Regions from separate parts of the Dietzia lutea genome, predicted to be linked through region 3. Evidence: predicted binding sites of a transcription regulator. Region 3 holds the regulator's gene; each other region holds the start of a gene.
What was found. The regulator LexA, encoded in region 3, represses DNA repair genes until DNA is damaged. The targets are predictions, from matches to a motif close to CGAACANNTGTTCG.
Positions count from the first base shown of each region.

Region 1: a site for LexA is predicted at 4,306-4,319, ahead of A6035_RS14485 (HNH endonuclease signature motif containing protein). Genes of this name have one in related genera too.
Region 2: a site for LexA is predicted at 7,432-7,445, ahead of A6035_RS14865 (DUF222 domain-containing protein). Genes of this name have one in related genera too.

Region 1 covers NZ_CP015449.1:3,153,916-3,163,983, forward strand. Annotated here, with positions in the region: gene A6035_RS14475 (alkaline phosphatase D family protein) at 251-1,969, shown strand; gene A6035_RS14480 (Rv0361 family membrane protein) at 2,088-2,675, shown strand; gene A6035_RS14485 (HNH endonuclease signature motif containing protein) at 2,690-4,273, opposite strand; gene fbaA (class II fructose-bisphosphate aldolase) at 4,483-5,520, opposite strand; gene A6035_RS14495 (MsnO8 family LLM class oxidoreductase) at 5,731-6,726, opposite strand; gene A6035_RS18305 (hypothetical protein) at 6,793-6,966, opposite strand; gene A6035_RS14500 (helix-turn-helix domain-containing protein) at 6,963-7,175, opposite strand; gene A6035_RS14505 (DUF2975 domain-containing protein) at 7,175-7,654, opposite strand; gene A6035_RS14510 (TrmH family RNA methyltransferase) at 7,686-8,378, opposite strand; gene A6035_RS14515 (SDR family oxidoreductase) at 8,375-9,226, opposite strand; gene A6035_RS14520 (lysoplasmalogenase family protein) at 9,223-9,993, opposite strand; gene pyrE (orotate phosphoribosyltransferase) at 10,000-10,068, opposite strand, start outside.
Region 2 covers NZ_CP015449.1:3,245,529-3,255,596, reverse strand. Annotated here, with positions in the region: gene A6035_RS14890 (ABC transporter permease) at 1-803, shown strand, start outside; gene A6035_RS14885 (TetR/AcrR family transcriptional regulator) at 877-1,476, opposite strand; gene A6035_RS14880 (fatty acid desaturase family protein) at 1,666-2,907, opposite strand; gene A6035_RS19210 (hypothetical protein) at 3,209-3,337, shown strand; gene A6035_RS14875 (mycofactocin-coupled SDR family oxidoreductase) at 3,430-4,290, opposite strand; gene A6035_RS14870 (NYN domain-containing protein) at 4,392-5,720, shown strand; gene A6035_RS18845 (hypothetical protein) at 5,734-6,069, opposite strand; gene A6035_RS14865 (DUF222 domain-containing protein) at 6,093-7,373, opposite strand; gene A6035_RS14860 (SRPBCC domain-containing protein) at 7,556-8,050, opposite strand; gene A6035_RS14855 (alpha/beta hydrolase) at 8,086-9,327, opposite strand; gene A6035_RS14850 (PspA/IM30 family protein) at 9,367-10,068, opposite strand, start outside.
Region 3 covers NZ_CP015449.1:1,899,772-1,909,839, reverse strand. Annotated here, with positions in the region: gene A6035_RS08690 (malate synthase G) at 1-1,123, opposite strand, end outside; gene dapF (diaminopimelate epimerase) at 1,242-2,171, shown strand; gene hflX (GTPase HflX) at 2,186-3,637, shown strand; gene lexA (transcriptional repressor LexA) at 3,709-4,377, opposite strand; gene A6035_RS08670 (hypothetical protein) at 4,606-5,055, shown strand; gene nrdR (transcriptional regulator NrdR) at 5,167-5,622, shown strand; gene hrpA (ATP-dependent RNA helicase HrpA) at 5,710-9,624, opposite strand; gene A6035_RS08655 (hypothetical protein) at 9,675-9,863, opposite strand; gene A6035_RS08650 (hypothetical protein) at 9,913-10,068, shown strand, end outside.

The sequences.
Region 1 (10,068 bases), 1.3 Mb from region 3:
TTCGATGGGGCCGTATCGACCTGCGATCCGGAAGCAGGGCCGCTTGAACAGCTTGGTCCGGGAGACCGCCGCTCCGGAGCGGATCGGCGAACCGGTTGTCGAGGTGCCGGACCGCGGGGAAGAAGAGGGCACCGGTGAAACGGCGCGGAGTTCCCGGGAAGGCGAACGGTCGGCGACGGCAGCATGACATCCCGGTGACCAGTCCGGACGTTTCCTTCCACAGGATAAGGAAACCCGCAAAACTGGACACATGACCGTATCTTCACCATCTGAGCCCGCCCGCACCACGCCCGGAATCACCCGCCGAAGCGCCCTCAAAGCCGGCGCTCTGGCCGGTGCTGCGGTCGGCACCAGCGCTCTGGCGGGGCGCTCCGCGATCGTGTCCGCGGCGGCGGGGGGAGGTGGTGGCGCTGTAGGGGCGCCAGCGGTCGGCGACGTTTTCCAGCACGGCGTCGCCTCCGGTGACCCGATGCCCGACCGTGTCATCCTTTGGACGCGTGTGACCTCGTCGCCGGAGGCCGTCCCCGGATCCGGACTGGGCGCCCCCGTCGCAGTCGGTTGGGAGGTGGCTCTGGACCCCGGCTTTGCGACCATCGTCCGGTCCGGCTCGATCGTCACCGACGCCGGCCGCGACCACACCGTCAAGTTCGACTGCACCGGTCTGGCTCCCGACCGCTGGTACCACTACCGTTTCCGCGCACTAGGGCAGACCTCGCCCTCCGGTCGCACCCGCACGGCGCCCGCCGACGGGACGCTCCCGGTCACCGGCCGCTGGCGCATCGGGGTGGTCTCCTGCTCCAACTGGGAGGCCGGGTACTTCTCCGGCTACCGCCACCTCGAGGCGCGCGGCGACCTCGACGCGATCATCGAGCTCGGCGACTACATCTACGAGTACGGCCACGGCGAGTACACGGGCAAGTTCGGCGCGGTCCGCCCGCACGATCCCGCGCACGACATCGTGACGCTGGCCGACTACCGGATCCGCCTCGCCCAGTACCGCACCGACCCCGATCTGCAGTCGCTGCACGCGCACGTGCCGTGGATCGTCACGTGGGACGACCACGAGCTCGCCGACAACAACTGGGCGCACGGTGCGGCGAACCACAGTCCGGAGCAGGGGCCGTTCGAGGACCGCAAGGCCGCCAGCTGGCAGGCCTACTTCGAGTGGATGCCCGTGCGGCCGGAGGCCCTGCGCGACGGCGGGCACCTCTACCGGCGGCTGCGGTGGGGCTCGCTGGCCGAGATCAGCATGCTTGACCTGCGGTCCTACCGTTCCGAGGAGCCGGGCCGCTTCGACGGTCACGCCATCGACGTCACGGGCACCATGACCGGCGCCGATCAGTTCGAGTGGCTGGCCCGCGGCCTGAGCTCGTCGACCGCCCGGTGGAACGTCATCGGCAACTCGGTGATGTTCTCACCGGTCCTCCTCCCGCCGCTCGAGCCGCGCACCACCGCTGCGCTCACCGAGCTGCTGGGCGCTCCCCGCGAGGGCATCACCTACAACCCCGACCAGTGGGACGGCTACGCGGGCGAGCGCCGCCGCCTGATGGAGGTCATCCGCACTGCCGGGACCCGCAACACCGTGTTCCTCACCGGTGACATCCACACCTCGTGGGCCATCGAGGTGCCGTTCGAGGCGGCGAACTACCCGGGAGCCGGTGTGGGGGCGATCGAGTTCGTGACCCCGTCGATCACCAGTAACAACATCGACGACATGTTGAACCTGCCCGAGGGCAATCCGCTCTCGCAGACCGCACAGGCGGCACTCTCCCAGCTCAACCGACACGTGCGCTGTGTGGATCTGGACCGCCACGGCTTTACGGTGGTCGAGTTCACCACCGACTACGCGCACGCCGACTTCTGGGCGGTCGTCGCTCGCGAGGAGCCGAACAGCGGCGCGTATCCGCTGGCCAGCTGGCGCAGTCGCCATGGCACGGACCAGCTGGAGCCCGTCGGTCCGCTTCCCTGATCCGTTGACGGGGCTGCCGGGCTCCGCCCTGCACCCGCCGAGTCACAGGTTGGTCCGCTACGGTGGCGGGTCGACGCGGCCCGTCCGGGGCCGACGACGGGTGTATCGGGAGTAGTGGATGACGACGAGCCAGCAGCCGCCCGCCGGGGAGCCGACCCCCGGAGGACGACCGGGCGGTGGCCCGAAGGGTGGGGCACGTCCGTCGGGTGACGGGCGGGTCGGTCGCCCGGGCCGGGGTGGTGTGCTCGCGGCGGTGGCCGTGGTGGCGCTGGTCGTGGTCGCCGCGGTCGCGTGGGCGTTCCTGGCCGGGCCGTTGTCGTCGTCGGCGCGGGCCGAGCGGGCTGTGGCCGAGACGCTGGAGCAGATGAGCTCGGCGGAGTCGTTCGACGAGTTCAACAGTCATATGTGCGCGGAGAACCGGGTCCCGCAGGAGCTGGTGGACACGATCACCGCGTCGAGCGAGGCGACGGGGCCTGATCTCGATTCGATGTTCCGCGAGTCGATCGCGGGGTCGTTCCCGCAGGATCTCGAGGTGACCGGGGTCGAGATCGCCGACGGCGGCGCGGAGGCGATGGCGACGGTCGAATCCGAGTCGGACGGTTCCGTTCCGGAGCAGGTGCGGATGCGCGACGAGGACGGCGCCTGGAAGCTGTGCCAGCCCGGCGTCGGAATGGGCTCGGTGCCCGAGGACCAGCAGCCGGGCTGATCGGGTCTGCCTGGTCACGCCGGCCGCCCTGGGCGTTCTGGCGACGTCGACTGCTCCGGCCTGTCGCCGCGGGAGGTGGCGCGCAGGGTGCCTTCGACGCCGGGCGGGTTGGTGAGGTGGCCGTCGTCGGCGATGAGTCGGTCGAGGTGTTGGTGCCAGCGGTGGTCGAGGATGCGGTCGCGGGCCTGGGCCAGGGGGCCATGGGGTCTGGTGTGGTGTTCGTGTCCGGTTTCGGTGATGATGGTCAGCTCGCCGAGGGGTCCTGCCCGGTAGGCGCAGTGGCCGAAGGTTCTCTCCCGGTGGTGTTTTCGGCACAGGCACACCAGGTTCCACTCGGCGGTCGGCCCGCCCAGGTCGGGACGCTGGTGGTCGAAGGCGATGACATGGTCGATCTCACAGTCGTGGGCGTCGACCGTGCAGCCGGGGTGGCGGCAGGTGCCGTCGCGTAGCCGGATCCGTTCGGCCAGGGCCGGGCTGATGCGGTACTTCAGCGCGGCGTCGGGGGTGTCCTCGGTGCCGGGTTGCGGGTCGAGCAGTTCGAACCGGACTTTCGCGTCGCCGCCGGAGAGCAGTTCCTCGCAGAGCCAGTCGAAGCTGGCGTAGGCGCCAGTGACGAACTCCACGCGGTTGGGCAGGCCCTGGGCGATGCTGTCGATCACCGAGATCCGCACCGGTTGGTCGGTGCCCCACGAGGCCCCCAGCGGCGCACCACCGCCATCGGTGTCGGCGGCGGTGGCGGTCGCGCCTGCGGTGGCCGGGTCGGCCGCACTGTTGTCGGCCGGGTGGTCGGGTGGGGGGTCTGCGATGTCGGTGGTGTTGGGGTCGCCGAGTGCGACCAGGGCGTCGGCGCGTAGTTGGTCGCGGGTGCGGGGGTGGCCGGTCTCGGCGGCGGCGCGGGCGGCGGCGTCGATGCGGCGGCGCAGTTTCTCGGCGTCCCCGGAGGGCAGGTGGGCCCACATGCTGGTCATGCCGTCGCGTTCGGGGCGGAACCGCACGGTACGCTTGTCGGCGGCCGCGTCGACGGCGTCGCCGGCGCCTTGGGGGTCGTGGCGTTCGCGGGAGGCGTCGACGGTGGTGTCCAGGGCGGTGCGGCTGGGTCGGTGACCGCCGGCCAGGTCACGGGCCAGGCGGGCCACGACATCGGATTCGACGCCGCCGATGATGTCGTCGGGGATCGAGGCCAGGCGGCAGGCGGCGTCGATGGCCAACTGCTCGGGCAGCAGCCCCCGCTCGACGGCCTCGCGCAGGCGGGGCAGGCGGGTGTGGATCTGCACGCCGGCGGTGACCAGGTGGCGGGCGTGCCAGCCGGTCATCGCCAGTGCCGCGGCGAGGTGGTGGCGGGCCCGGTCGGCCGGATCCAGGCGGGCATGCGCGGGACGGGCATCGGCGCCCGGCTCGCCGTGGGCGGCCTCGTCCAGGGACTTGAAGCTCTCGACCAGCAGGTGCGCGGCATGCAGCCGAGTGGCTCCCGCCAGGTTCTGCGCCAGCGTCACCGACCGCGCCACCTCGCTCAGCGCGGACGCGTCCAACAACTCCAACGGCTCGTCCACCGCGCGCAGCGCGCCGAGACCGAACGCCCTCGTCGTCGTCGTATCCAACCCCGTCACCCCCGCCCGCGTCGCAGCTCTATCGAACTTGTGATCGATTCTACTGCCGCTACCAGGCCCGCACAAGCGTTCGACACAGCCGCCCCTCAACATGCCCGCAGACGACAGCGGCGCCCCTCCCACACGGGAGGGGCGCCGCTGACCGGGCCAACCGGGCATACCGGGCCGAACGTGCCTGGCGAGCCAACCGACTAAGGGCGTCAGGCGCCCTTGGACTTGCCCGCCGACTTCAGGTCGTTGCACGCCTCGACCACGCGCTCGGACATGGCCTGCTCGGCCTTCTTGAGGTAGGAGCGGGGGTCGTAGGTCTTCTTGTTGCCGACGTCGCCGTCGACCTTGAGCACGCCGTCGTAGTTGCTGAACATGTGCGCGGCGATGGGCCGGGTGAAGGCGTACTGCGTGTCGGTGTCGACGTTCATCTTGATGACGCCGTAGCTCAGCGCCTCCTCGATCTCGCTCTTCGCCGAGCCCGAACCGCCGTGGAAGACGAAGTCGAACGGCAGGTCGCCCTCGTTCAGACCCAGCTTCTCGACCGCGACCTCCTGGCCCATCTTGAGGACCTCGGGCTTGAGCTTGACGTTGCCCGGCTTGTAGACGCCGTGGACGTTGCCGAAGGTGGCGGCCAGCAGGTAGCGCTGGCCGGTGTTGCCGGCGCCGAGCGCGTCGATGGTCGCCTCGAAGTCCTCACGCGTGGTGTAGAGCTTCTCGTTGATCTCGTTCTCGACACCGTCCTCCTCGCCGCCGACGACGCCGATCTCGATCTCGAGGATCTGCTTGGCCTTGGCCGTCTTCTCGAGGAGCTCCTTGGCGATCTCGAGGTTGCGGTCGAGCGGCGTGGCCGAGCCGTCCCACATGTGCGACTGGAACAGCGGGTTCTCGCCGCGGTCCACGCGCTCCTGGGAGATCTCGATGAGCGGGCGGACGAAGCCGTCCAGCTTGTCCTCGGGGCAGTGGTCGGTGTGCAGCGCCACGAGGACGTCGTACTTGGCCGCCACCACGTGGGCGAACTCGGCCAGGGCCACCGCGCCGGTGACCATGTCCTTGAGGTTCAGGCCGGAGCCGAACTCGGAGCCACCGGTGGAGAACTGGATGATGCCGTCGGAACCCGCGTCCGCGAAGCCCTTGATGGCGGCGTTGATGGTCTCCGAGGAGGTGCAGTTGATCGCGGGGTACGCGAAACCCTCCCGGCGGGCTCGGTCGAGCATGTCCTTGTACTGTTCGGGAGTTGCGATGGGCATGTGGTCTCCTCCGGTGGTTCAGTTCTGGTGCGGATGGCCTCGGCCGGGGCGCCGGCGCCGTTGTGACGGCGGGCGCACCCCACCAGACTAGGCCAGCCCCACCGCGCCCACCCGGGAGCCGCGCGGCGCCGCCCTCGACAGGGCGGGGACGACTCCCTCGACGAGGCGGGGCGGGGCCGCCCGGCAGCCGCGCCGCGCCGGCCGGAGCGGTCACCCCGGGAGAAGTCCCGCGAACGCCGCGTCGGCCCGCGCGAGCGCGTCCCGGTCGTAGGTCGACGTCGCCGCCATGATCTCATCGGCGCCCGTGCGCTCGACGAGAGCGGCGATCTCCCCGGCCACCTTCTCCGCGTCTCCGTGGACGGCGGTGCCCATCCACTCCTCCATCCGCCGGAGCTGCTGGGGCCGGAACTTCCGGTCCAGGATCTCCCCGACCGGCAGCAGAGGTCCGAACGCGCCGGTCTCGCGTGACTCGGCCATCGCCCACGACTCCGGAAGCAGCAACTCCCGTGCGGCGTCGGTCGAGTCGGCGATCATCACCTCGAGGCTCACCACGACATAGGGCTCGGAGGCGGCCCCGCCCGGCCGGAACGACTCCCGGTAGCGCTCCAACGGCGTCGGGTCGGCCAGCAGGCGCGGGCCGCCGACGACGACCGGCAGGCCGGCGCGGGCGGCGACCTCCAGGCCGCGACCGGTGGCCAGCACGAACATCGGTGGCGGGTCCTCCACCACCGGCAGCGCGGTGACGGGGCCGCGGCCGTGGAGGAAGTCCCGCACGGCGGTGATGTCGCGGTCGAACGCGTCGGTGTCGTACTCGCTCACACCGAGCGCCTCGCGGACCGGGGCGGTGAAGCCGAGCGACCGGCCGACGCCGAGGTCGATGCGGCCCGGGTGCATGGCCTCGAGCATGGCGAACTGCTCGGCCACGACCAGCGGGCGGTGATTGGGCAGCATCACCCCGCCCGAGCCGAGCCTGATGCGCGCCGTGCGGGCGGCGGCGGCCGCGATGAGAAGCGGCGGGCTGCCGCTCGCGATGCCGGGGACGGCGTGGTGCTCGGCGGTCCAGTACCGGTGCAGGCCCAGCTCGTCGGCGTGCTCGGCGCGGCGCAGCGTCGCCTCGATCGCCTCTACGTGGGACTCACCGTCGCGGGTCCGGGACCTGGCCAACACGGACAGTCGGAGCGAATCCGGCAGAGCGATGGGGGCCACGACCCCACCGTAGCGGCGTCCGCCACACGGGCGGTCCCGCGTGCTGCCGGGTCCGGCCGCCCGGGATCATGCTCCCCGCCATCGGAGCGCGACGACCGTCGCGCCGATGACCACGAGGACGCCGATCCCCTGCAGCCCCGGGGAATCGTCGGCCTCGCCGAGCACGATCGCCGCCCCGCCCAGCGCGAGCAGCGCCAGGACGCCGACCAGGACCGCCAGGAACACCACCGCGTTCCTCATTCCTCGTCCTCCACCCATTCCAGCAGGTCACCGGGCTGACACTCGAGCACCCGGCACATGGCTTCGAGCGTGCTGAACCGCACCGCCTTGGCCCGCCCGTTCTTCAGCACCGACACGTTGGCGGGCGTCAGGCCCACCTTCTCGGCGAACTCGCCGACGCTCATCTTGCGCCTGGCGAGTTCCACGTCGATCCGCACGACGATCGGCATCAGACCACCGTGTCCATCTCGGAGCGCAGGCCGGTGGCCTGCCGGAGGAGGGCGCGCATGACGACCATGAGCAGCGCCGCGACGGTGATGATGACGACGACGACGAAGAGCAGCAGCGGCAGGCCGGGGTCATCCGCCGTGAATCCGACCAGGGCGAGCACCACCACGAGCATGGCCCAGGCGGCGACGATCGCCCCGAGGATCACGTCGACCCACTTCAGGGAGGCGTCGGTGAAGATGCGGTCGGATTCGACGAGGGACAGCAGTTTCCACGTGGCCACCACCACGACCTGGATGCACACCACCCAGTAGATGGACACGGCCGTGAGCGGCCACCGCAGGTGCGCGGACCCGGGGTTCGTCTCGGCCATGTGGGCGAACTGCCCCGGCAGCGACATCACCTCCAGCAGGAGGAGCACGGCGAACAGCACCACGAGGAAGATCCGGAGCGGCAGGACCGCCCGCCTTTCGATGTTCATACACCGACTATGGACCGAAACCTATCGAGAATCAATAGGCAGCGTGCTCCCGGATCCAGGCGTGCATGGCGATGCCGGCGGCGACGCCCGCGTTGATCGAGCGGGTCGAGCCGAACTGGGCGATCGAGACCGTGCGGGCCGCGCGCAGGCGGGCGTCGTCGCTCACGCCTGGACCCTCCTGGCCGAACAGCAGGACGCACTCGCGCGGCAGGCTCACCGCCTCGAGCGGCTCGGCGCCGGGGAGATTGTCGACGGCGACGACCGGCAGCCCCTCGGTCGCGGCCCATTCCATGAGGGCGCCGACGTCGTCGTGGTGCCGCAGGTGCTGGTAGCGGTCGGTCACCATGGCGCCGCGGCGGTTCCAGCGGCGGCGGCCCACGATGTGCACCTCGGCCGCCAGGAAGGCGTTGGCCGTGCGCACGACGGTGCCGATGTTGGCGTCGTGGCCGAAGTTCTCGATCGCCACGTGGAACGGGTGCCGGCGCGTGTCGAGGTCGGCGACGATCGCCTCGCGCCGCCAGTAGCGGTAGCGGTCGACGACGTTGCGGCGGTCGCCGGCGTCGAGCAGCTCGGGGTCCCAGGTCTCGCCCGTCGGGCGGGGCTCGCCGGGGTGCTCGACCTCCCACGGGCCCACGCCGACCACGCCGTCGCCCCACTCGGTCGGCCCGGGCGCGGGCTCGCCGGGTTCCGCCGGCCCGGGCGCGGGCTCGCCGGCCTCCGTCACGAGGTGAGGCGCTTGTTGGTCAGCCGGGTGAGGCGTCCCGGCGCGACCTGCGACGCGAGGTACATCGCGGTGGCCTGCGTGCCGACCGGGCGGTGGACCTCGCGGCCAAACGCTCCGCGGATCCGGCCGAGCAGGCCGCGCGGCGTGCGGCGGGTCTGCTCGGCGAGGTCGAGGATCTCGCCGGCGACGTCGCCCTCGGTCAGACGGACGCCCATGTTGCGCATGCCCGCGGTGTCGACGCCGGAGAGCATCTCGGTACCCACGTAGAGCGGCCACACCGAGCACACGCGGATCCCGTGCCGGGACCACTCCAGGTCGAGCGCCTCGGTGATGCCGCGGACGGCGAACTTGGTGGCCGAGTAGGTGGCCATCTCGGCCTGGCCGTAGATCGCCGACGCCGAGCACAGGTTGACCACGGTTGGCGCAGACGACGCCTGCAGGTACGGGAAGGCCGCGCGACAGCCGTAGAGCACGCCCTTGACGTTGACGTCGACCAGCGCCGAGTCCTTCTCGTAGCTCGCGTCCATGAACGGCGTGCCGTACAACAGCCCGGCGTTGTTGACCAGCACGTCCAGCGCCCCGCCGCTGCGGCCGGTGAGCTCGGCGAGCGCGGCCTCCCACGCGGCGGGGTCGGTGACGTCGAGCGCGCCGGTGACGAACCGGTCGTCGCCCTCGGCCCATGCGCACGGCTGCAGGTCGTACGCGCCGACGAGGTAACCGGCGTCGGCGAACCGGCGGGCCGTGGCCTCACCGATCCCCCGCCCGGCGCCGGTCACGAGGACGGTGCGCACGGCCGCTCCCGCGGCCCCGCCCGCAGCCCCGCCTTCCGAGCCCGGCCCGGCGCTCACGCCCGGCTCCCGGCGTGGCGGGCCGCGGCGGCGGTGCCCGTGAGCAGCAGCAGCGCGGCGGTGGCGTAGGTGTCGATCACGCCGACGTCCAGGGCGCGGGCCGGCACCGTGCCGCCCTTCACCGTGCGGCGAGCGAGGATGAGCGAGTCGCTGAGCAGGAACACCGGGCCGGCCATCGACAGCACCGACGCGGCCCGGCCGTGCGAACGGTCGACCGAGGTCGCGAGCGCCGACAGTGTCGCGAGCAGCCCGCCGTACGCGGCCAGCGGCGCGTTCTCCCGCCCCTCGGACAGCAGCACCGCGGCGGCCGCCCCGGCGACCACTCCGTGTACGGCCGACTGCACCGGCTTGAACCGCAGGCCCGAGCGCAGCATGAGCGCGCCCAGCGTGAGGTGGCCGGTCGCGAACGCCGCCGCCCCCGCGGCCAGCCTGCCCACGTCCCGGCTGGCGTGACCGCCGCCGAGCATGAGGATGACATCGCCCGTCGTGTACGCCGCCCCGGTCGCCGACAGCAGCGCGGTGTCGACCGCCGAGAGCGGTGGACCGTCCCGCAGCGCGATCGCCAGCGCCGCCGGCACGAAGAGCGGCTTGCACAGCTTCTCCAGCGCGCCGATGCCGGTGGCCTTGGCGATCTCCGTCCCCGCGGCCGCCGCGAGGAACGCCGGCCCCTCCGGGCGGGAGCTGCCCGTGAGCACGCCCACGCGCTCCGTCAGCGCCTGCCGCACGCGGTCGAGGGCGGACCTCGTCGTCGTCGTCTTGTTCGTCACCTCAGGTCACTCCAATCCCAGGTCGGTCAGGCCCAGCAACGCCCGGTACTCCACGCCCTCGGCGCGGATCACGTC
Region 2 (10,068 bases), 1.3 Mb from region 3:
CCGCGGGCGGGCCACTCGAGGAGATGATCGACGCGACCATGGTCGACGGCTCGCTCGTGCCCGGGCCGGACTCGCTCGTCGTGTCCCGCACCGTCGCCCGTGACCGCGGCTGGACCGTCGGCGCGAGCGTACCCCTCGTCGGGCCGGACGGCGGCGAGTCGACCCTGCGGGTGACCGGCGTGTACGAGGACTCCCAGATCCTCGGGCCGTTCTACACCGGTATGGACGTCTACGAGCGTCTGGTGCCGGAGAACCTGCGCTCGACGTTCATCATGCTGGCCTCGGCGGCCGACGGCGTCGGTGCCGACGAGGTGCTCACGGCCGTCACCGACGAGCTCACCGACATCCCCATCGCGATGGTGCAGAGCAAGCAGCAGTACATCGACGCGCAGACCGGCGGGATCGACCAGCTGCTCTCGATCATCTACGCCCTGCTGGGGCTCGCCCTGGTGATCGCTGTCCTGGGCATCGTCAACACCCTCGCGCTGTCGGTGATCGAACGCCGCACCGAGATCGGGATGCTGCGCGCCGTGGGCATGCAGCGCTCGCAGATCCGCCGCACCATCAACCTCGAGTCGACGCAGATCGCCGTGTTCGGCGCGCTGATCGGCGCGGCGGTGGGCGTGTACCTGGGCTGGGCGTTCGTCACCGTGCTCGCCGACAGCGGCCTGACCGAGACGACCATCCCGTGGGGCAGCATCGGCATCGTCCTGCTGTCCTCGGCGGTCGTCGGCGTGCTCGCGTCGCTGTGGCCCGCACACCGGGCGGCACAGACGGGGCCGCTGGAGGCGATCGCCGACTGACGGGCGCTGACAGGGCTGCCGGCTGGCGGGGGCGGCTGGCGGTCGCCGCCAGGCTGGCGACGCCGGTTGGCGGCTAGCGCCGCAGGCCGAACAGGTTGCGGGGGCCGCGGTGCTCGTGCCGGGCGAGCACCGCGCCCAGCAGCTCGGCGTCGTGTTTGGCGTCGACCTCGGCGCCCGCCAGCCGTCCGACCGTGCGCTCCCACAGCAGGCCCTCGTAGACCGTGAGCAGGTCGACGGCGGCGGTGGCGGGATCGCGCAGCCCGGCAGCGTCGAGCGCACCCACCAGATCGCTGGGGTCGAGGAGGGACGCCACGAGGTCGGTGGTGTCCGCCTTGCCGGCCAGCTCGACGATGAGCGCCGACCGGGCCGCGAGTTCACCGCGGTAGTCCTCCAGCAGTCCTTCCACCATGCGCGTGAGCGTCGACAGCACCTCGTCGGCGTTCGACGACGCGAGTTCCTGGATGCCCGAGACCTCGACGAACCCGCGCAGCAGCGAGGTGAGCCGGTCGACGGTGAGGGAGAGCAGCTGGGCGCGGGTGCGGCAGTAGTAGGAGGTGGAGCCGGAGGGCAGTCCCGCCTCCGAGTCCACGGCGCGGTGGGTGAGCGCACGGACACCGTCCCGCGCCACGACCTCGATCGCGGAATCGGCGATGAGCATCCGCCGGTCCTCCATGGGGGCTCCCGTCGTCGTTGTGTCTCCGGTGACCGGCTCGACCGCTGTAGCGCCGGTACGCCTACCGTCCCGCTGACTCGAGCGCAAGCCTATAGGCGACCCACACTGCGGGGCGCCGAAATCAGCGACGCCCCGGCACCGGATCGCGGTGCCGGGGCGTTGCCGGTCGTGACGGGGTCGGGGGCCTCGTCAGGCCACGGCGACGACCTTGCGCGCCCGCCGGCGCGCACGGTGGTGCTTCAGCGCGGTCTTCAGACCCGCTCGCTTGCCCTCCGGGGCGGGCAGCGGCGCGGGCAGGTCCTCGAACATCCGCTCAGAGTGGGTCTCGGGCGCATCGTCCGCGGTAGCGCGCAGCATGTGGTTGGGCAGCGACAGCTTGGCGATGGTGCGCCAGGTCTTGGCGTACTGCACCGGCAGCGGCCCGGCCACGTACGGCAGGTCGTACTTGTCGCACACGGCGCGCACGCGCAGCGACGCCTCGGACAGGCGGTTGGACGGCATGTCCGGGTAGATGTGGTGCTCGATCTGGTACGAGAGGTTGCCGGACATGAAGTCCATGACAGGCCCGCCGGTGATGTTGGCCGAGCCGAGCATCTGCCGCAGGTACCACTCGGCCTGCGTCTCCTCCTGCACGTTCTTCTTGGTGAACTTCTCCGCGCCGTCGGGGAAATGCCCGCAGAAGATCACCGCGTTGGTCCACACGTTCCGGATGCCATTGGCCACCAGGTTGGCGGTGGCGGTGCGCTTCCAGCCCTTACCGGACAGTGCCGGGTAGAGCACGTAGTCCTTGATTAGCTGACCGGACGCCTTCTTGGCGAAGAGCTTGAGCTTGCGCTTGGTCTCCCCGCGGTCGTCACGGCCCATGGCGACCTTGCCCAGCTCGAGGTGCTGGATACCCACCCCCCACTGGAACAGCAGCGCCAGGGCCGCGTTGTAGGCGAGGTTGCCGTAGAAGAACGGGCTCCAGCGCTGGTCGCGGGTCACGCGCAGCAGGCCGAACCCCACGTCGTCGTCCATGCCCACGATGTTCGTGAACTTGTGGTGCAGGTAGTTGTGGGTCTGCTTCCAGTGCTCCGACGTACCGACGATGTCCCACTCCCAGGTGGTGGAGTGGATCTCCGGATCGTTCATCCAGTCCCACTGCCCGTGCATGATGTTGTGCCCGAGCTCCATGTTCTCGACGATCTTGGCGACGCCGAGCGCTCCCGCGCCGACCGCCCAGGCGGTGCGGTTGCGCGAGCCCACGAGGAGCAACGCGCGCGCCGCGACCTCGAGGCCACGCTGGAAGCGGATGGTGTTGTGGATGTAGGCGGCGTCCCGCTCGCCCAGGGAACCGATGATGTCCTGACGGATCTGCTCGAGCTCGGCGCCGAGTGCCTCGACGTCGTTCTCGGTGAGATGCGCGAACTCAGGGATTTCGGTGATTGCCATGAAGCTACGGTACCGTAACTTACGGTCGCGTAGGTAAGTCCGGTTGCGTGGGTCACAGAAATGGTGTGGGGTTAATCGACTCGGTGCCCCGCCGTCTGCGGCGCCCCCGGTTCTGTTCGTGGACCTCGGTAACGCCCTGGCCTGCGCGGAACGCCGACGATATCCCAGATGATGTCACGGTTGTGTAACGTCGGGCGGGTTCGCGACGACATAGAGGTCGTCGCGTAGGGACCACGGATACGACAGCGCCTAACGCGGTACGACCCAGTACGCACCAGCACGACAACCGAGGGGACACACCATGAGCAACGCCAACGACTTCTTCCTGCGCGCCATCCAGCCGGTCATCGACATCTTCTGGTCCCTGGTGTGGAGCGCCACCGGGTCGACCCTCAGCGTGCCGCGTCCGACGAGTCCTGAGGCCGCCTGATCTCCCAGGCCGGGCTCTCCGCCCGGCCGCACACGAAGGCCCGTCCCTGCTGTCGAGGGGCGGGCCTTCGTGTGTTCTGAGGTCGGTCGGGCTCAGAGCCCGAACTTCTCGCTACCGCCCAGGTCGACGGGGATCGAGGCGCCCGTGATGCCGGCGCCCATGTCGCTGCACAGGTAGAGGGCCATGGACGCGATCGCGGACGGCTCGACCCACGGCTGGGGCATCTGGGTCATGCTGCTGTAGGTCTCCGCGGTGTCCTCGAGCGTGGTGCCCTTGCCGCTGGACATCATCTCGATCATCGAGGGGTTGTCGATCATCGGGGTGCGGACGTTGCCCGGGTGGATGGAATTGCAGCGGACGTTGGAGAAGCCGAGCTCTCCGGCGAGCGCCTTGGCCAGACCGCGGACGGCCCACTTCGAGGTGGCGTAGCTCCCGGTGAACGAGCCGCCGCGCAGGCCCACCATCGAGCTGATGAGCACCACCGAGCCGCCGCGGCCGGTGGCCAGGATGTGGGGGATCGCCACCTTGGTGGTGATCCAGGTGCCCTTGAGGTTGATGTCCATGGTGCTGTCCCACTCCTCCTCGGACCGCTCCCAGGTGGCGCTGGGCTGCGGCGAGACCCCGGCGTTGGCCACCACGAAGTCGAGGCCGCCCAGTTCGGCGACCCCGGCGTCGACCGCCTCCTGCATCCCCGGCAGGTCGCGGACGTCGACGATGCCCGTGACGCAGCGCCGACCCAGCGCCCGCACCGCCTCGGCGGTGGCCTCCAGGTCCGCCGGCTCGGCCATGGGGTAGGGGACCGTGTCGATGTCCCGGCACAGGTCCAACGCGATGACGTCACAGCCCGAGGCGGCGAAGGCCTCGCAGTGCGCCCGTCCCTGACCTCGGGCTGCGCCGGTCACCAGCACGACCCTTTCGGTCAGATCGGTTGAAGTGGTGGCGGGGTGCGACATGGTGAAGCTCCTGACGATGAACGGCGGCGGACCCTGCGGGGCCAGCCGACCTGCGGCATGCTTGAAGTCAACGTAAACAGACAGAACAGGTAGTGGTCATCATGCTTGAACGGACACTCGTCCTAGTGGATACGTCCTATCTACTGGCAAGTTTCTACAATTCCTGGGAGGAGGGTGCACGAGGTCAGCTGGAGATATCACTGGCCACGGTCGTGCACCGTTTAGACCAGGTCGCCCATAGCCTCGTGGATCAGCCCGTACAGCGGCAGAACTGGTACGACGGCATCCCGGACTCCGGACCGCACCGGTATCAACGCACTCTGCGTGTTATCGAGGGTGTCCAGCTGCGCGCCGGGCAGCTGATCGAGTGGGGCGAACGCCGCACCCAGAAGGCCGTCGACACCCTCCTCGTCGCGGACATGATCCAGGCCGCCTACAAGGGGCATTGCTCGGACATGGTGTTGGTCACCGGTGACGCCGACATGATCCCCGGAGTCCGGGTGGCCGTGGACGCCGGCGTACGCATGCACCTGGTGGGTTTCGGCTGGGACTCCATCTCGTCGGCGCTGCGCCACACCTGCGACACGACGACGGTGCTTGACCCCCGCACCGACTTCCACGACGCCATGCAGATCCGCGTCCTCGAGGGGCCGATACCGCCCAAGGTGCGCACGCCGACGGCCTCGCCCGCCCATCCGGGCGAAGACGGACATGACCCGGACACGCACGAGTCGGTGGACCTGATGGAGGTGGACCTGCGGGCAGACCGCGCCGCCGCGACCTCCGTCGCCGACGAGACCCGGCTGACGATCGCTGACGAGGAACGCGCCGCCGACGCCGAGGAACTGGCCGCCGACGAGCAGGAATGCGCCGCCCGGGTCGAAAGCCAAGACGACGGCCAGGAGGCCGAGGCCGGGCTGCCCGGGCAGGACGCCGCGACGCCTGTTTCGCGGCCGGAGGAGTCATCTGCGGTCACGCCTGCTGACCTGGCGCCCAAACCGGGCCCGACGCCGCAGGCTTCGCCTTCGCCCGCCGATCACGCCGGGTCGGTCCAGAAGTCCTCGGCCGCGGGTGGGCCGGCGAACGGGTCTTCGCGGCCGAACCCGTCGATGATGGCCCCTCACCGTCGCCCGCTGCGGTCCAAGTTCGTGCCGCTGCCCGAGGAGGTGTGGACCTCCTCCGGTGAGCAGACACCCTTCGACGTCGGGCAGCAGTACGCCACCTGGTGGTACGAGCAGGCTGCGACCGAGGCTCAGCGCGACGAGGCCCACCTGCTGTCCGGCGGGGTGCTCCCCCCGGCTATCGACCGTCCGCTCCTGCAGTTCGCCTGCCAGATGCTCAACGAGTTCACTCTGACCGAGGCGCAGCGCGTCCGACTGCGCGACGGATTCCACGAAGGGATTCGCGCGGTTCTTCTCAAGCACCGCTGACAGCCCTCGCCCTCTAGAAGGGCGGTGTGTCGGTGTCGGTGGTGGGGTGGCTGGTTGTGGGTGGTGGTGTGGTGGTGTTGGCGGCGCGTTCGGCGGCCAGGCGTCGGGCGCGTCGGAGCCAGTGGGTGGCTTGTGGTCGGGGGTCGAGCCAGGGCCGGCGGGGTGGGGCGCTGGTCGCTTTTGGTTCGGGTTCGGGTTCGGGTTCGCGTTGGCGCCAGCGGGCCAGGGGTCCGGTGGGGTGGGTGGTCAGGGTGTGGCCGGTGTCGGTGGTCACGGTCAGGGTGCCGTCGGGGGCGAGGTGGTAGTGCCAGCCGTGGAAGGTTTTAAAGCGGTGGTGTTGGCGGCACATGATGGCGAGGTTGGCTTCGATGGTCAGGCCGCCGTTGTCGGGGTCGGTGTGGTTGAAGGGTCGGATGTGGTCGATGTCGCAGTCCTGGGCGGGTACGGAGCAGCCGGGGTGCGGCAGGTGCCGTCGCGTAGGCGGATGCGGTGGGCCAGTTCGGTGCTGATGCGGTAGCGGCGGGCTGTGGTGGGGGCGTCGGCGGTGCCGGGTTCGGTGTGGGGCACGGTGATGGTGGCGCCGACGCTGCGGGACAGCAGTTCGATGAGGGCCTCGATGGTGGCCGGGCCGCCGCGGGGGAGGTAGACCTCGGGTTCACCGTCGGGGCCCAGGGGTGCGAGCACGGTGATGGTGGGGCGGACCTGGGTCGCCGGGCGGCGGGCTCCGGCCCGCGCGCCATCGCGTGTGCCGGTCTGCACGTCGGCGGGTGTGTCTGCCGTGGCGTCGCCGCGGGTGAGGTCGCCGGGCTGGTCGGCTGTGTCGGTGGGGTCGGAGTCGAGGAAGGCGGCGACGAGGGCGTCGGCGCGTAGTTCGTCGATGCTGCGGATGTACTCGGCGTCGAGGGTGTCGGTGCCTGCGCGGGCGGCCTGCAGGCGGGCCTGTTTGTCGCGGGTGGCCTGCTCGGTGGCGGCGCGGTGCAGGACCTCGTAGACGGTGGAGGCTTCGGCGGCGGTCAGGTGGGCTGTGAGGTCGGCCATGCCGTCGGTGCCGCGGCGGAGGCGGATGTGGCGTTCGCGGGTGGCGGCGGCGCGGCGGGCGCGGACGCCGGCGGGGTCGTGATCGGTGATGATGCGGTCGAGGGTGCCCAGGATGGCCTCGCGTCCGGGGCGTGTGCTGGCGGCGATGGCGGCCATGAGCCAGTCGATGACCTCGCGTTGGACGGCGCCGCGGTGGGCCGAGTCCACGGTGCGCATCTGGCGGGCGAGCAGGGTGGCGGTGTCCTCGTCGAGGCGGCCGGTTTCCATGGCCTCGACCAGGGTGGGGAAGCGGGTGATCAGGGTGCGAGCCCGGGTGAGCAGGGTGCGGGCACGGTTGTTGTGCACGCCGTAGGCGGCGACGATCTCGGCGCAGGCGATGTGGAAGGGGTCGATGACGGCGTGTTCGGGTGTGAGGTCGACCTGCGGGTCGTATCCGGCGGCCAGGTCGCGTCGTTCCTGCTCGTCCTCGCAGACGGTGTAGAGGTGGTAGCAGGCCCGGAGGCGGGCGGCGGCGGCGATGTTCTCGGCGTAGAGGGCCTGCACGGCGGCGGCGCCGGCCGCGGCGATGGCGGGACAGTCGACGGAGCCGCCCGGGTGCGACTGTGCTCGCGTCATCGGCCGTGCCCGCCCCCTCGCGTGTGTGGGTGTGATCGCCGCCCGACCGGGCGACTATCGCTCGTGTGTTCGATCAAGTGAACACTAGCAACCCACTACGACACGATGGGGTTCCAACTCGTCTACCCGTGGCGAGAGGGCAAGGGGTGCCGGGCGGTGAGGGCGCGCCGGGCGGTGAGGGACTAGCCGCCGAGAAGCTCCCGGTAGTGCGCGGCCAGGCCGGGGTGGTAGTCGGGGCTGAAGTCGAGCGCCTCCGGATCCCGGCCCGCCTCGGCCTCGACCAACCGGTCCAGATAGAAATCCCACCCGGGACCGATGTCGGACGCGGACTGGGCGTCTGCGATGTCCTGTTCCAGGGAGACGACGACCTCGTCGTCGTCGCCCTCGATCCGTACGGTGACCACCCACCCGTCCGGACCGAGTCTCAGGACGAGGAGTTCGGGCGCCTCGCACCGCACCACCTCGACGGTCTCGGACGGCGCGCCCTCCTCGGCCGACATGGTCATCTCGATGGTGCCGCTCGCCGGATCGCCCGACCATGTGCCGATCCACCGCGCGGTGCGCGTCGGGTCGGTGACGGCCGCCCACGCCTGCTCGCGGGACAGCGACAGGCGGCGTGGGAACACCACCGCACCCGTCGGGGACAGGTATCCGGAGGCCGTGGGCGTGGTCGACATGGCGACTCCTCGCTGGTGGAGGGCGCGTGCGGCGGTCAGCGCAGCGCCGGCATCAGCGTATCGCGCATCGGGGCCACGAAACGGCCGAAGTTGTCCCAGTTGTGCAACCCCGTGGGCAGGTAGTCGATGCGTGCGTCGATGCCGAGCTCGTCGAGTCGCCGGTCCATCTCCACGGTGCAGGCGTGGGTGGCCATCTCCAGGCCCGCACCCTGCGTGAACCGCAGCAGGTCGCGGCCGTTGCGGTCCCACTCGGTGGCATCGGGCATGCCGGTTGCCGTGGCGAAGTACAGAGCCTTGCCCGCTAGCTCGTCGGCGTTGAGCAGACCGTCGTTCTCGAGGTAGTCGGGGTCGGTGCGCGGGCCCCACATGTTGGCGATGTTGCCGCCGCGGGTCTCGGCGACGATCTTGGCGAGGATGAACCCGAGGTCGTCGCGTGCGGTGTAGCAGCCGGCGATCGCGCCCACGGCGTCGTACAGGTCGGGGCGCCGCTCGGCGATGGTCACCGCGCTCGCCGCGCCCATCGACAGTCCGGCCATGCCGCGCTTGCCGGTGAAGGGCAGGGGTTCGACGTTCAAGTGGCCGGGCTGTGTGTCGGCCTCGAGCAGCGGCGGCAGCTCGTCGGTGAGGAAAGTCTGCCACTTGTTGCGGCTGAGAACCGGGTCGTCCCGCTGCCAGTCGGCGTGGAGAGAGCCGTCGGCGCGTGCGGGCATGACGAGCGTGACGTGCTCGCCGGCGAAGGTCCGCTCGACGCCGCCCGGGAGGAGCCAACCGCTGGGCGAAGGCGAGTCCACGCCGTCGAGCAGGTAGAGCATGGGCGCCGGCGCGTCCGAGGCCGGGCGCCAGATCTCCACCGGCAGCACGCGGTTCATCGACTCGGAGGCGACCCACCAGCGCTCGAACCGGGGGTCGCCGCCGGCGACCAGCGGATCACCGATCTCCACCCGGCGAACCTCGGAGACGGTGACGGGCTCGGACTCCATCCCGATAGGCGGGGTGGCCGACGTGTTCTGCGAGCCCGTGCCCAGCGGAGGGAGGGTGCCCGAGCCCACCAGCGAATCCGTGCCGGTGGAGCCCGTCGAACCGACGGTCGCCGAGCCGGCGGCCGCGCTCGAGGGGTCGACACTGCCTCCGAGGGAGCCCATCACCGAGCCGATGTCCGGCGTCGAGCCGCCCGGCAGCGACTGCGCGGCGGCGGGCGCGACCGCGCCTCCGACGAGGGCGGCGGCGAGGGCCGGGACCAGGAGTGGGAGGGCGTGGGAACGGCGGAGTCTGCGCACCGATCAACGATAGATCGCGGATCCGGTCCGCGGGGGACGTTACTCCCTGGTGTCGCGGGGCAACGTCGGCCCCGAGAGGTCTTCGGGGCCCGGCTGATCGGTGGCCTCGTCGGGGTTGCGCGGGGCCTCGGGGTCCGCCTGCTCGGGCGCGCCGGCCGGATCGGCCGGATCGCCCTGGCCGGGCTGCTCGCCCGAGGCGCCGGCCTGTCCGCCCGAGGCGCCGGCCTGGCCGCCACCGTCCGTCAGCTGACGATCGGCGCCCGCATCGGACCCGGACGCCAGGCCCATCGACGCGCGGATCTGCTCGAGCTTCGACTTGCCCTCTGACTCCCGGGTGAAGGCGGCGGCGTCGAGCTGGGCGGTGGACGGGGCACCGGTGGCCTCGGCGAGCTCCTGCTTGCCGAGCGCGGTGGTGTAGCGGCCCTCGATCTTGGCGCGGATCTCGTCGAATGTCGGGGAGTTGCCGCCGCCGGCGCCTTGCAACGAGGCCATGGACTCGGTGGAGCGGTGCTGCATCTCGGCCTGAGTGGCCTGCAGCAGCAGCTGGTCCTCCTGCGCGAGCGTTTCACGCAGCCGCTGCTCGGACTCCTTGACCGCCTGCTTGGCCTGCTCGGCGGCCTGGACCGCCTGGCCGTGGAGCTGGCGGGTGTTCTCCAGGTCCTGCTCCAGCGCCACGAGGCGGCCGGCGAGCTGCTCGGCCTGGTCGTCGAACTGCTGGGCCCGGGCGGTGTCGCCCTCGGC
Region 3 (10,068 bases):
GCATGCCCGCCAGCGCGGTGATCAGCGCGTCGAGGATCCCCTCGGGCAGCTCGTTGCCCTCGGCGTCCAGGACCGCGGGGTTCGTCATGAGGTGGCCGACGTTGCGGACGAACAGCATCGATCGCCCGTGGAGGCGGACCTCACCGGAGCCGTCGGGGGAGGTGTAGACACGGTCGTCGTTGAGGACGCGGTTGAACGTCTTACCGCCCTTGCTGATCTCCTCGGACAGGTCGCCCTTCATCAGGCCGAGCCAGTTGCGGTAGCCGAGCGTCTTGTCCTCGGCGTCGACAGCGGCGACGGAATCCTCGAAGTCCATGATCGTCGTGACGGCGGACTCGAGGACGACGTCCTTGACGCCGGCCGCGTCCGTCGAGCCGATGGGGGAGTCCGGGTCGATCTGGATGTCGATGTGCAGGCCGTTGTTGCGCAGCAGCACCGAGGAGGGGCTGGCGGCATCCCCGCGGTAGCCCACGAACTTCTCCGGGTCGGCCAGCCCGGTGGTCGCGCCGTCCGCGAGCGTGACCCGGAGCGCGCCGTCCACGACCGCGTACCCGGTGGTCCCCACGTGGCTGCCGGAGGCCAACGGCGCCGCGTCGTCGAGGAACTCACGAGCCCACTCGATCACCTTGTCGCCACGGACCTTGTTGTAGGAGTCGCCCTGCTCGGCGCCGTCGGTCTCCGGGATGGCGTCGGTGCCGTAGAGGGCGTCGTAGAGCGAACCCCAGCGAGCGTTGCCGGCGTTGAGGGCGAATCGTGCGTTGGTGACCGGCACGACGAGTTGCGGACCGGCGACGGTCGCGATCTCCGCGTCGACGTTCTCCGTGGTGACCGAGACCGACTCGGGCTCCGGCACGAGGTAGCCGATCTCCCGGAGGAACTCCTTGTACGCCGCCTGGTCGATCGGCGCCGGGTTCTCGTGGTGCCACGCGTCGATCTTCGACTGCAGGTCGTCCCGCACGGCGAGCAGTTCGCGGTTCCGGGGAGCCAGGTCCGCGAAGATCTCGGAGGCACCGGCCCAGAACGCGTCGGGGTCGACCCCGGTGCCCGGGATCGCCTGGGTGTTGACGAAGTCGAAGAGGACCTCGTCGACCTGGATACCGCCGACGGTGATGCGTTCGGACATCGATGCTCTCCTCAGGTAGGGGATCGTTCTCCCCACCGACTCTAATGTCCTCGTCGTGGCGCTTCATCCGCCATTTCCGCAGTGCGGAATGACGGTCGGCCGCTAGTACGATCACGACATGACTCCGGACCACACGCCGACGGCCACCGACGGCATCGCCTTCCTCAAGGGCCACGGCACACTCAACGACTTCGTGATCCTGCCCGACGACCACGCCGAGCTCGACCTCGACGAGACGCTGGTCCGCGCGCTCTGCGACCGACGCGGCGGCATCGGTGCCGACGGAATCCTCCGGATCGCCACCGCCGGTGCCCTAGTCGATCGCGGGGTTCTTCCCGCGCTCCCGAACGGGGTCGACCGCGCGGACTGGTTCATGGACTACCGCAACGCGGACGGTTCGATCGCCGAGATGTGCGGAAACGGGGTCCGGGTATTCGCCCACGCGCTGGTGGCCACGCACCGGGCCGACACCGGAACGATCGCCATCGGCACGCGTTCCGGGCCGCGGCCCGCGACGATCGTGTCCCACTCCGGCGACGACGCCGTCGTCCGGGTCGACATGGGGGAGCCGCGGCTGCTCGGACTCTCCTCGGCCGAGCTCGGTGGCCGCACCTTCGCGGGCGTGGCCGTCGACATGGGCAACCCCCATCTGGCCTGCATCGTGCCCGGGCTGGACGCCGCGACTCTGGCCGCCTTGCCGGTCGGCGACGCCCCGACCTTCGACCGCGATTTCTTCCCACACGGCGTCAACGTGGAGATCGCCACGCCCCTGTCCGAGGGGCGGGTGACCATGCGCGTGCACGAGCGGGGAGCGGGGGAGACGATGTCATGCGGGACCGGCATCGTGGCGACGGCGGTCGCCGCTCTGGCCGACGCCGGACGCGGCACCGGAGACGTCGTCGTGGCGGTCCCCGGCGGGGAGGTCAAGGTACATCTGACCGACGGCGGTTCGACTCTCATCGGCCCGTCCGCGCTCGTCGCGAGCGGCCGGTACCACGGCGGGGCATATCACACGGCCGTGCACGCGACACACACAGCCCCGATGTGAGATGATGCAGGGGAATGACTATTGATCACACGGCCGCCGAGCGGCCGACACGCGACCTCGATCCATCCATCGGCGAACTGCAGCTCGAGGAGAGATCCTCGCTGCGCCGGGTGGCGGGTCTGTCCACCGAACTCCAGGACGTCAACGACGCCGAGTACCGCCAGCTCCGCCTGGAGCGGGTCGTACTGGTGGGCGTGTGGACCGAAGGGTCCGCAGCCCAGGCGGACGCCGCGATGGCGGAGCTCGCCCAGCTCGCCGAGACGGCCGGCTCCGAGGTCTGCGACGCTCTCATCCAACGCCGCGACAAGCCGGACGCGGCGACCTTCATCGGCTCCGGAAAGGTGAGCGTCCTCAAGGACGTCATCGCCGCGACGGGTGCCGACACCGTGATCTGCGACGGCGAGCTCACCCCGGGTCAGCTCCTCGCGCTGGAGAAGGCGATCAACGTCAAGGTCATCGACCGGACGGCGTTGATCCTCGACATCTTCGCTCAGCACGCGACCAGCCGCGAGGGCAAGGCGCAGGTCTCCCTCGCACAGATGGAATACATGCTCCCCCGCCTCCGCGGGTGGGGTGAGTCGCTCTCCCGACAGGCGGGTGGCCGGGCCGGCAGCAATGGCGGCGTCGGCCTGCGTGGCCCCGGTGAGACGAAGATCGAGACGGACAGACGCCGTATCCGCGAGCGCATGGCCCGGCTGCGTCGCGACATCAAGGGCATGAAGCAGTCCCGCGACACCAAGCGCTACCGCAGGCGCGCCACGCCCGTTCCGTCGATCGCGATCGCCGGATACACCAACGCCGGGAAGTCGAGCCTGTTGAACCGGATCACCGGCGCCGGCGTCCTCGTGCAGAACGCGCTGTTCGCCACACTCGATCCCACCACCCGCCGCGCCGACCTTCCCGACGGGCGGCCGGTCGTGTTCACCGACACGGTCGGCTTCGTCCGGCACCTGCCCACGCAGTTGGTCGAGGCGTTCCGGTCCACGCTGGAGGAGGTGGTCGACTCCGAGCTGTTGCTCCACGTGGTGGACGGTTCGGACGCGTTCCCCCTTCGTCAGATCGAGGCCGTCCGCAAGGTGATCAACGAGGTTGTGGAGGAGCAGAACGCCGAACGACCTCGCGAGTTGGTGGTCATCAACAAGATCGACGCGGCCGATCCGGTGGTGCTCACCGAGCTGCACCACGCCCTGCCGGACGCGGTCTTCGTCTCAGCAGCCACCGGGCAGGGCGTCGACGAGTTGCTCGAACGGATCATGCAGATCGTGGCCTCCGGAGACATGGAGCTGACTCTCGAGGTCCCGTACACCCGTGGTGACGTGGTCGCACGGGTCCACACCGAGGGTGCGGTGGTCGAGGAGGAGCACACCGACCGCGGTACGCGCCTGGTGGTGCGGCTTCCCGCCTCGGTGGCCGGTGAGCTCGGCGAATTCGTCTCGGACAGCGGCACACGCGACGGGGCCGCCTGACCGGTCCCTGCGACGACGACGCCGCCTGACCCGATCACGGGGCAGGCGGCGTCGTCGTCGCAGGGCGGTGTTCAGAGTTTGCGGAACACCGTGACGACCTTGCCCAGAATCGTGGCGTGCTCGCCCGGGATGGGACTGAAGGACGGGTTGTGGGGCAGGAGCCAGACCCCGGTGGAGTCCTTGCGGAAGGTCTTCACGGTCGCCTCGCCGTCGATCATCGCGGCGACGATCTCGCCGTTGTCCGCGACGTTCTGCCGCCGCACCACGACGTAGTCCCCGTCGCAGATCGCCGCGTCGATCATCGACTCACCGACGACCCTGAGCATGAAGAGGTCCCCGGACCCCACGAGATCGGTCGGGAGCGGGAAGACCTCCTCCACGGCCTGCTCGGCGAGAATGGGGCCACCCGCCGCGATCCGACCGAGGACCGGGACGTAGACGGGCTCGACCGCTCCACTCGGCCGTCGGACCTCGCTGGTGGGGGAGCGGCGCCCCCGGGTCTTCTGCCCGGGCACCCCGTGGACGTCGACAGCCCGCGGCTTGTGCGGATCCCGGGTCAGGAACCCCTTCTTCTCCAGGGTCCGCAGCTGATGCGCTACAGACGACGTCGACTGCAGGCCCACGGCGTCCCCGATCTCGCGGATGCTCGGCGGATAGCCGCGCTCCTTGACCGTGTCGTGGATGTGCAGCAGCACACTCTTCTGGCGGTCTGTCAGTGAGTCGAAGTCGGGCTTCGGCATCTCGGGTCCCTTCGGCGAATGGATGTTCGACGTCGTCATCTGTGTACACCCTATCGCCCCTGAGCGGGGAGCGCCACACACACGTTCGAAGAACTTCGTCGCGGAATGGTGACCGTGTCGGAGTCGCGTGATACAACTCTAGGCGTATCGGTATTCGAACATAGGTACACAGAAATCCACACGATTGTGCGAATCCTCTTCGCACACCGTATCGAGCAGGGAGTGGACATGACCATTCTGGAGATGCACTCGCACACCGACTCCACCGTGGGGTGGACCGAGATCTGCGCGGCGGAGCACCGCGCCCCCGCCCAGCGTGCGGACGGTGTCCGCCCGCACGCCGGCCGGGCCGGGGACCGACAGGCCCGCGGGCGTTCCGGGACCCGACCCGGCGCGCGGCCGGTGGGCCGTCGCGACTCCGCCTCGCCCATCCACGGCGCCTCCACCGACCGGGTCGTCGCTCACGCGCCGGCGACCTCGCGGACGTCGGCTCCGCGGCGGATCGTCCAGGCCCGCCCGGTGGCGTCCGACCGTGTGCGCGCCTGCCGCGTTGAGTCGCCGGCCCCGACCCGTGTCGTCGATGACGTGCCCGCCTGGGCACTCCTGGCCTGCGGCATCGCCTTCGGGGTTCTCATGCTCCTGGCCGTGGCGTTCCTCGGCGGGCCCGCCTACGCGTGACCGGCACACCGGCCTCCTAGAATGAGTCGGGGACGATGGTCAATCGTCCCCGCGTCCCGTGGTCTACGTCCTGGGAGGCGTGAAGTCCGGTCGACGAAGGGCCACACGGGAATGTACTGCCCTACATGCCACAACGAGGACTCCCGGGTGATCGACTCACGATCGGTCGACGAGGGTCAGGCCATCCGGCGCCGGCGGGAGTGCCCGGAGTGCGGGCACCGCTTCACGACGCTCGAGACGCCACTGCTGACGGTCCTCAAACGCAACGGCGTCACCGAGGCCTTCAGTCGCGACAAAGTGGTCCGGGGAGTTCGCCGGGCCTGCCAGGGCCGGTCCATCGATGAGGACGCCCTTCGGCGCCTCGCCCAGCAGGTCGAGGACACCGTCCGCGCACGCGGCGCGTCCGAGGTGCCCGCCCACGAGATCGGTCTCGCGATCCTCGGCCCCCTCCAGGACCTCGACGAGGTGGGCTACCTACGCTTCGCCTCCGTCTACAAGCAGTTCAGTTCGGCCGACGATTTCGAACGCGAGATCATCGCGCTCAGGGACCGCCGCGCGACCCTGTGATCCGCCGCGCGAGCCGCTGACCCGCCGGCCCGCGCCGATGGCAGGCCGCTGCTCACACCAGTGGTAGGACCTCCGGCCGCCGGACGGTCAACGCCGGGCGCGGGGTGCGAGCGCGGACGCCACCGCCTTGTCGATGCGCTCGGCCGAGACCGGACGGGACGTACCGAGGGACTGGGCGAACAGTCCCACTCTGTATTCGGCCAGCAACCACCGCAGCTCGCGCGACGAGCGCGCGCCGCCGGGCCGACGTCGCAGAGCCGCGCACGCCTCCTCGACGGTCTCCTCCGACCGCGCCAACCGGGCCGTCAGTTCCCGATGCCGGGCAGGGGACTTCTCCGCCAGGTCGAGTCGGACACCGACCGCCTTCACGTGCCGCTCCAGGTGCGGCAGCACGTCGACCGGATGCCGGGCCAGAAAACCCTTACCCACGAGGAACTCCAGCGACGGGGCCACCGCCTCGGCGACCTCGGCCGGGGCCTCCGCCACACGCACGGACACCTCCCGCGCCGCCACCAACGCGGGCACGACCGCCGAGATCGCCGACGCCACGGCCCCCGGCACCTCCGCCCTGGCGGCGTCCCGTAACTCGCCGAACTCCGCCACCGTCAACACCGGCACGCCCTTACGCCGGGCGATGATCCGGCCACACGCCGCCAGGGCGGCGTCGGAGACCAGTGCCTCGACGCCCCCGTGCGGGTACTGGGTCAGGGCCAGTCGCTGCTCGACCGGGCGACCGCGCAGGATCGAGGAGGCGGAGACGAGGTCGGACGAGATGAGCGTGAGCACCGCTGACGCCTGCCTGGTCCGGCGTTCCTCCTCCGTCGCGCACGCGACCCGGTGGATGCCGTCCGCATCGACGCGCAGGGCGGGGTAGACCGTCACCTCCACACCGTCCACCGTGCCGGTAACCGACGGGGGGAGATCGCCGATGGTGTCGGCACTCCACTGCCGGAATGGCCCGTCGTCCGGCACGAGCCGGGTGTTGAGGGTCTCGCGCACCTTGTCCCGCAGTCGCGTCCGCAGCGCTGCGAGGTCGGTGCCGGACGCGACGACCGTCTCGCCGTCGACCACCTCGAAACGCACCCGCAGGTGATCGGGGAGCTGCGTGGGGTCGAACTCGCGGGGGTCGACCGTCGTCCCGATCCGGGCGGAGAGCGCCTGCGCCAGGGCCACCGGAAGCGGGGCCGAGCGCGGGGTGACGTCGCGGGCGAGCAGGGCGGCGTATTCCGCGGGCGGCGAGCAGAGCCGCCGGAGGTACTTGGGGAGGGTGCGCAGCATCTCCGTGTAGAGCTCTTCGCGCAGCCCGGGGACCAACCACTCGAAACCGGCGGTGGTCACCGAGGACAGCTGGGGCAGCGGGATCCGGACGGTGATGCCGTCGGCGGCGACGCCCGGGTCGAACTCGTAGCGCAGCTCGAATCGTCGGTCGCCCTGCTGCCAGAACGGCGGGAAGTCACCCGCGTCGGGGGCGGCTTCCGAGGTGCGGATGTCGGCGGGGGTCAGCCGGATCGAGTCCGGGTCGCGGTGGCCGCGCTTCTTCCACCACGAGTCCAGGTGACGGCCGGAGGTGATGTCGGCGGGGAGCCGGTCGAGGTAGAAGGCGACCAGGGCCTCGTCGTCGATCACCAGGTCGCGTCGACGGCTGCGGGTCTCCAACTCCCTGGCCTGCGCCACGGCCTCGGCGTTCTCCCGGATGACCGGGACCCGCGTGTCGAGGCGCCCCTCGACGATCCCGTGACGGACGAGCATTTCGCGGGCCAGGGGAGCGTCCACCCGGGACAGCAGCACGCGGCGCGCCTCCACGACCGTCAGGCCCAGCAGGAGGACCTTCTCGTAGGCCATGGCGGCGCCGCGGGCGTCCGACCAGTGCGGCTCGGAGTACTGGGTGCGGGTGAGGTGGCCGCCGAGCTGCTCGATCCACGCGGGGTCGATGCGCGCCACGTCGCGGGCCCACAGCCGTGAGGTCTCCACGAGCTCGGACGCCATGACCCACCGGGGTGGCTTCCGGGCCAGGTCCGAGCCGGGGAAGATCTGGAAGCGGATGCCGCGGGTGCCCCGGAACTCGCGGGCGTCCTCGTCGCGCATGCCGACGTTGGTGAGCAGGCCGGTGAGGATCGCCTTGTGCAGGTCGTCCTCGGACGCCTGGCCGGACGGCGGGTGCCAGCCGCGTTCGCGGCACATGCTCCGCAGCTGGGCGTTGAGGTCCTGCCATTCGCGGATGCGGAGCCAGTGCAGGTACTCCGCGCGGCACATCTTGCGGAACGCGCTGCCGGAGAGTTCGCGGCGCTGCTCGGTGAGGTAGCGCCACAGGTTGAGGTAGCCCAGGAAATCGGACGTCTTGTCGGTGAAGCGGCGATGGAGCTGGTCGGCCTTGTCCCGCTCCTCCGCGGGCCGCTCCCGGACGTCCTGCACGGTGAGGGCGGCGACCACCACGAGCACGTCGCCCAGCGCCCCGTTGCGGTGGCCCTCCACCACCATCCGGGCCAGTCGGGGGTCGAGGGGGAGCGCGGCCATGTCGCGGCCCACCTCGGTCAGGTGCGGGCGCTCGTCGTCGTCGACCCTCAGCGCCCCCAGCTCGGTGAGGAGGGTCATGCCGTCGCGGACCGCCTTGCGGTCCGGCGGCTCGACGAAGGGGAAGTCGTCGACGGGACCGAGGTCGAGATCCGCCATCGACAAGATGACCGAGGCGAGGTTGGTGCGCAGGATCTCGGGGTCGGTGAACTCGGGCCGTGCCTCGAAGTCCTCCTCCGAGTACAGGCGGATGCAGATGCCGTCGGCGACGCGGCCGCAGCGGCCCGCGCGCTGCGCGGCGGAGGCCTGCGAGACCGGCTCGATCGGCAGCCGCTGGACCTTGGTCCGGGTCGAGTACCGCGAGATGCGCGCCTGTCCGGTGTCCACCACGTAGCGGATGCCCGGGACGGTCACCGAGGTCTCGGCGATGTTGGTGGACAGCACGACGCGCCGGGTGGAGTGGGCGCGGAAGGCGCGCTGCTGTTCGGCGGCGGTGAGGCGCGCGAACAGCGGGAAGATCTCCGTGCGCGGGAACTTCCGCCCTCGCAGCACCTCCTCGGCGTCCCGGATCTCGCGCTCGCCGGACAGGAATACCAGGACGTCGCCGTCGTCCTCGCGCAGCAGCTCCGCCACGGCGTCGGCGAGCGCGTCGAGGGGGTCCAGGTCGATCACCCGGTCCCCGTGCTCGACCTGGAGCGGTCGGTATCGGATCTCCACGGGGTAGGTGCGTCCGGAGACCTCGATGACCGGGGCGGGGCGCCCGTCGGGTCCCGCGAAGTGGCGGGCGAACCGCTCGGGGTCGATGGTCGCGGAGGTGATGACGAGCTTGAGGTCCGGGCGCCGCGGGAGGATCTGCTTGAGGTAGCCGAGGAGGAAGTCGATGTTGAGGCTTCGTTCGTGGGCCTCGTCGATGATGATCGTGTCGTAGGCGCGGAGCAGCCGGTCGCGGCGGATCTCCGCGAGCAGGACGCCGTCGGTCATGAGCTTGACCGAGGTGTCGGGTCCGGTGCGGTCGTCGAAGCGCACTGCGGAGCCGACGGGACCGCCGATCTCCACGCCGAGTTCGTCGGCGATCCGCTCGGCCACGGAGCGGGCGGCGAGGCGCCGCGGTTGGGTGTGGCCGATCACGCCGCGCACGCCGCGCCCGAGCTCGAGGCAGATCTTGGGGATCTGGGTGGTCTTGCCCGAGCCGGTCTCGCCGGCGATCACGACCACCTGGTTCTCGCGGATGGCCTCGGCGATCTCGTCCTTACGCGCGCTGACGGGGAGCTGCTCGGGGTATTCGGGGACGGGGATCGCCTCGGCGCGCCGCCGGATGCGCTCGGCGGCCTCGTCGACGCGGCGGGTGAGGTCGTCGAGCTGGTCGGCGCGGGCCCGGCGGATCCGGGGGCGGAGCCGGTGCGCGTCGAGGGTGCCGACCTCGTCGAGCCGGACGAGCAGATCGTGGCGGGCCCGGCGGAGCTCGGGTGGGGCTGAGGTGGACGACGGCATGGTGCCCGCCAGGATATCGGCACCCGGGCCGGGTCGGCCGGACGGCGTCGTCAGTCGCCGGCGGCGTCGCGCCGGGCCTGGATACGCGTGTAGCGCTCGTGGAGTCGTTCGCGGATCTCGTCCGGCTCATAGGAGCGGCGGCGCCGTTCGGACCGGGCGGCGAGGATCCCGGAGGCCGCGACACCCGCCAGTCCCGCCGCGCCGATCATCTTGAACCACTGCCGTCCCCGGGGAGCCATGTGCTCGAGCCTAGGCCGACCGGCCCGGCCGCCCTGGCAGGATCGCACCATGGACATCGACACCGTGCCTCTGGCCGCGGCGGCCGACCGTACGCGCACCGGGGACCTGTGGCTGTTCCGCGGCCGGACGACGGCGGACCGGCTGATCCAGACGTTGACCAACGCGCCGGTCAACCACGTGGGGGTCGCGGTGGTGCTCGAGGAC